DNA from 2 places in the Microbacterium sp. MMO-10 genome. Region 1 is predicted to be linked to the other one. Evidence: riboswitches for the same ligand, from Rfam matches in the RefSeq annotation. Region 1 holds a riboswitch; the other holds the start of a gene.

The links. Region 1 has a riboswitch for thiamine pyrophosphate ahead of thiM (hydroxyethylthiazole kinase). Riboswitches for the same ligand answer to the same signal wherever they lie in the genome.
Region 2: linked by a shared signal. The riboswitch ahead of WFJ17_RS01010 (ECF transporter S component) and the one ahead of thiM (hydroxyethylthiazole kinase) in region 1 are both predicted to bind thiamine pyrophosphate.

What each region holds. Positions count from the first base shown of each region.
Region 1 covers NZ_JBBCSV010000004.1:694,805-697,182, forward strand. The annotation lists gene WFJ17_RS15980 (HoxN/HupN/NixA family nickel/cobalt transporter) at 1-830, shown strand, start outside; TPP riboswitch at 838-931, shown strand; gene thiM (hydroxyethylthiazole kinase) at 922-1,776, shown strand; gene WFJ17_RS15990 (bifunctional hydroxymethylpyrimidine kinase/phosphomethylpyrimidine kinase) at 1,773-2,378, shown strand, end outside.
Region 2 covers NZ_JBBCSV010000001.1:234,280-236,657, forward strand. The annotation lists gene WFJ17_RS01005 (ABC transporter ATP-binding protein) at 1-900, opposite strand, end outside; gene WFJ17_RS01010 (ECF transporter S component) at 902-1,540, opposite strand; TPP riboswitch at 1,536-1,645, opposite strand; gene WFJ17_RS01015 (D-alanyl-D-alanine carboxypeptidase) at 1,754-2,378, shown strand, end outside.

The DNA.
Region 1 (2,378 bases):
GCCGGCTCCTCGCACGCGGGCGCCGGGCGCGCGGCGTGGGACTGTGGTTCTCCCTCGGCCACGCGACGATCGTCTCTGCACTGTGCGTGCTGCTGGCGCTCGGAGTCGGCGCGCTCGCGAAGAGCCTGGTGGATCCCGGTTCGCCTCTGCAGGTCTGGACGGGGGTGATCGGCCCGGTCGTGTCCGGCGTCTTCCTGCTCCTCATCGGCGCGGCGAACATCCTGCTCCTGCGCCACCGGCGGCAGACGGGGAGCCACCGGCACGGCGGCCCCGCGTGGGCGCTGCTGGGGCGGTTCGACGCCGTGATCGACCGGCCGTCGCGGATGTACGTCGTGGGGCTGCTGTTCGGGCTCGGGTTCGACACCGCGACGGAGGTCGGGCTTCTGGCGCTCGCCGGGACGGCGGCCTCCCGCGCCGTGCCCTGGTCGACGATCCTCATCCTCCCTGTCCTGTTCGCGGCCGGCATGTCGCTGCTGGACTCGGCCCAGGGGGCGATGTCACGGCGTGCGTATTCGTGGGGTGCGGAGGGTGGCGAGAGCAAGGCGCGCCGTTACGACCTGCTGGTCACGGGGGCATCGATCGTCGTGGCGCTCGTGATCGGCATCGCCGAGCTCGCGGGGGTGGCGCTGCGCAGTCTGCCGCATCCGGGCGGGTTCGCGCGTGCGCTGGGCGAGCTCGATCTGAACGTGCTCGGGCTCGTGCTCACGGGGGCGCTGATCGTGTTCTGGGCGGGTGCCGTGGCCTGGTCCGGCCTGGAGCGCCGGCGGCCGTCCGTGCAGCGATCGCCGGGGACCTTCGACCCGCAAGGCCCTGGCGGCGTTCCTGGCTAGACTGACCGGCAGTGACACGGGGTGCCGCATCCGCGGCTGAGATCACACCCGTCGAACCTGATCTAGGTCGTACTAGCGAAGGGATGTCGCGATGAGCGCGCGTCTGGAAACGTCGTCCGAGTCCGTGGTGGGATCCGCCGCGGACCTTCTGCGGGAGCTGCGGGTGGAGCCCCCGCTCGTGCACTGCATCACCAACTCGGTGGTCACCGGGTTCACCGCCAATGTGCTGCTCGCCCTCGGCGCCGCGCCGGCGATGGTGGACATCACGGGCGAAGCCGGCATGTTCGCCGCGATCTCCTCCGGTCTCCTGGTGAACCTCGGCACCCCCACGCCCGAGCAGCGGTCGGCGAGCCTCGAGGCCGTCGGAGGGGCGCGCACGGCGGGCACGCCCTGGGTGCTCGACCCGGTGGCCGTGGGGGCTCTCCCGGTGCGGACCGCGCTGGCGCAGGATCTGCTGGGCCTGCGTCCCACGCTCATCCGCGGCAACGCGTCCGAGATCCTCGCGCTCGCCGGCCTCAGCCAGGGCGGGCGCGGCGTGGACGCGCTCGACGCGACGGAGGCGGCGGCGGACGCGGCTCGCGACCTCGCGCGACGGACCGGGGGAGCGGTCGCCGTCTCCGGCCCGGTCGACCTCCTCGTCGACGCCGAGCGCACGATCCGCGTCGCGAACGGCGACGCCCTGCTCACCCGGGTCACCGGGGGCGGCTGCGCCCTCGGCGCCGTGATGGCCGCGTTCCTCGGTACGGCGCGACGGACCGGGCACGACCCGCTGGTCGCCGCGACGGCGGCGACCCTCGTCTACACCGTCGCCGCCGAGGACGCGGCGGAGGGGGCAGCCGGACCCGGATCCTTCGCCGTCCGGCTCCTCGACGCGCTCTCGGCGGTCCGTCCGGAGCATCTCGCCGTCCGCGCTCGCGTCGAGGCGGGGCAGGGAGTGGCCGCATGATCGGGGCGGAGGTCCTCACCGCGCCGCAGGAGGCCGCACCCGAGGCGGTGCCGGCCCGCCGTGCTGCCCGTCTCCGCCGCGACGATCTCGCGCTCTACCTCGTCACGGATCCGGCGCTCTGCGGGGAGCGGGGCGTGGCCGCGGTCGTCGACGCGGCCGTCGCCGGCGGGGTGCGGATCGTGCAGCTGCGCGACAAGGACGCCGACGACGCGTCGATCGTGGAGCAGCTGTGCGCGCTGTCCGAGGTCATCGCAGGGCGGGCGCTGCTCGTCGTGGACGACCGCCTCGACGCGGTCGTGGAGGCGCGTCGCCGCGGAGCCCGCGTGGACGGGATCCACCTCGGGCAGTCCGACGCCTCGCCGCTCACCGCGCGCTCCCTCCTCGGCCCCGACGCGATCGTCGGGCTCACCGCGAACACGCCAGCGCACCTCGACGCCGTGCGGGCGCTGCCCTCCGGCACCGTGGACTACCTCGGCGTCGGCGTCATCCATCCGACGAGCACCAAGCCCGACCACCCGGCTCCCCTCGGCGCGGCGGGGTTCGCCGCGTTCGCCGCCGACAGCCCGCTGCCCTGCGTCGCGATCGGCGGCATCGAGCGCGCC
Region 2 (2,378 bases), on a different contig from region 1:
CACCGTGGCCGCCGAGCCCGGCACCGCGAGGTCGAGCCCGCTCTGCACGGCCGTGCGGCGATCCCGGGAGACCGCGAGGGCGCGGGCCGCGAGAACCGCGCCCTCACCGGCGGGAGCGGCGTCGGCGGCCGGCAGCACCGGCAGGGCCACCGGGTGTCCCGGCACCCACACGCCGGCCTCGGCGAGGGCGTCGCCGTAGGCGTCGAAGACCTCGGCGGGCGCACCGTCGGCGAGCAGTCCGCCGTCGGCGCCCACCACGATCACGCGCGTCATCAGGTCGGCCCAGATCGCGGTGCGGTGCTCGATGACCACGAGGGTCGCACCCGTCGCCTCGACGACCCGCTCGACGCTCGCGCGGATCTCGCGCACTCCGTCCGGATCCAGGTTCGCGGTCGGCTCGTCGAGCAGCAACAGCCCCGGGCGCATCGCCAGGGCGCCGGCCAGGGCGAGCCGCTGCTTCTGTCCACCGGAGAGGGCCGCGGTCCGGCGATCCGGCGGGACGTCGAGCCCGACCGCGTCGAGCGCCTCCTGCACCCGCTCCGGGATCTCGTCGGCGGGGACGGCGAGGTTCTCGCAGCCGAAAGCCACGTCGTCGCCGACCCTGCTCAGCACGACACCGGCATCGGGATCCTGCAGCACCAGGCCGATGCGGCCGCGCTGTCGTTCGGGATCCAGGCCGTCGACGAGCAGGGATCCGCTGCGCTCGCCCTCCTCGGCGTCGCCGAGGAGCCCTGCGATGCCCGTCAGCAGCGTGGACTTGCCCGCACCGGAGGCGCCGAGCAGCAGCACGCGCTCCCCCGGTTCGATCACGAACGACACGTCGCTGACCGCGGGCAGGCGGCGGCCGGCGTAACGCCAGCCCCACCCGTCCGCGACGACGCGGGCGGCACCCGCGGTCATCTCAGACCTCGCGACGCAGCTCGCGTCCGGCGGCGAAGCGGCTGAGGGCGCCGGTCGCTGCGAGGGCGCGCACCAGCAGCCACCCGAGCACACCGGCGAGCACCGCCCCCGAGACGACCAGGGTGCCGAGGTAGATCGCGTTGAACTCGACCGACTTCAGGATGTTCGGCGAGCTCCCGTACAGCAGCTCGAAGAGCCAGGCACCGGCAGCGGCGCCCACTCCGGCGAGGGCCGCGACCGGCAGGGAGAAGCGGCGGTAGAGGAAGATCGCGAAGATCAGCTCGGCGCCGAGGCCCTGCGCGATGCCCTCGAGCACCGTGGAGACGCCCCAGATGTTGCCGATCAGCATCGAGACGATCGCCGCGAAGAGTTCGACGACGAGCGCCGCGCCGGGCTTGCGGATGACGAGACCGCCGACGACGCCGCCGAGCAGCCAGATGCCGACGGCGATGCCGCCGAGGCCCGGCGTGAGCCCGTCGGCGGCGGTGAACCAGGCGTACCCGATCGTGTTCCAGACCCAGAAGACCAGGCCGATCGCGACACCCAGCACGGCGGCGACGACGATGTCGACGACCCGCCAGTTCAGGCGGCGTGCGACCGCCCCGGTGCTCCCGTTGTGTGCGGTTGCTGTTGCGTGCATGACAGTTGCTCCTCCCTGCGCCGGCATGATCCGGATCAGGTTCGACGGTCGAAGCGCGATTCGCTCCCTCTCAGCCCGGCTCGCCGGACTCCCGTGGTGATCCGCCCATCCTAGCCCCGTGCGGACCCTTCGGCGACCGTCTCGTCACACGGCGAGACGCGGGAACGCCCTGCGATACCGGCCTCCGACGGGGCCGCCAGATACGGTAGGGGGGTGAACAATGACGACGGTCCGGGGGCCGCCCAGGTCGATCCGCAGATCGCCGACGCCGACGCACCCGCTGTCGACGGCTCCCGCGCGACCGAGGCAGAGGACTCTCCGGCACCCGCGGGAGGAAACGCACCGAAGACCGCAGTCCTGTTCCCCGACGCACCGGAGCGGACCGGGGCCGCGTCGCTGTTCCCTCCGCGCGAGGAGGAACCGCTGTTCCCCGCGCGGGACTCCGCCGCTGCCGCACCGCTGTTCGGAGGCACGCCGGATCCCGCCCCGTCCACCCCGGCGGCCGCCACGAAGGATCCGGCGATCGCGAGCGCACCGGCCGAGGCCACCCCCGTTCTCGCCGCCCCTGCGCGCACCGTCGCGCCGGAGCCCGTCGCCTCGGCAGCCGCTGCCGCCGCGCCCCGAACGGCCCAGCCGCTGCCCTCCGCATCGCTCGTCCGCGGCCCCGACCGCGCCCCGACGGCGGCGCTCTCCTGGGTCGACGTCGCCCGCGTCGGCGCAGCCACCGGAGCCGACGCCCCGACGCCGGCCCGCGCACTGCTCGACGACGCCCCCCGGCGCAGTCTCGCCCGGCCGGCGGTGCTGCTGCCCCTCGCCGGGGTGCTCGCGGTCGCCGTGG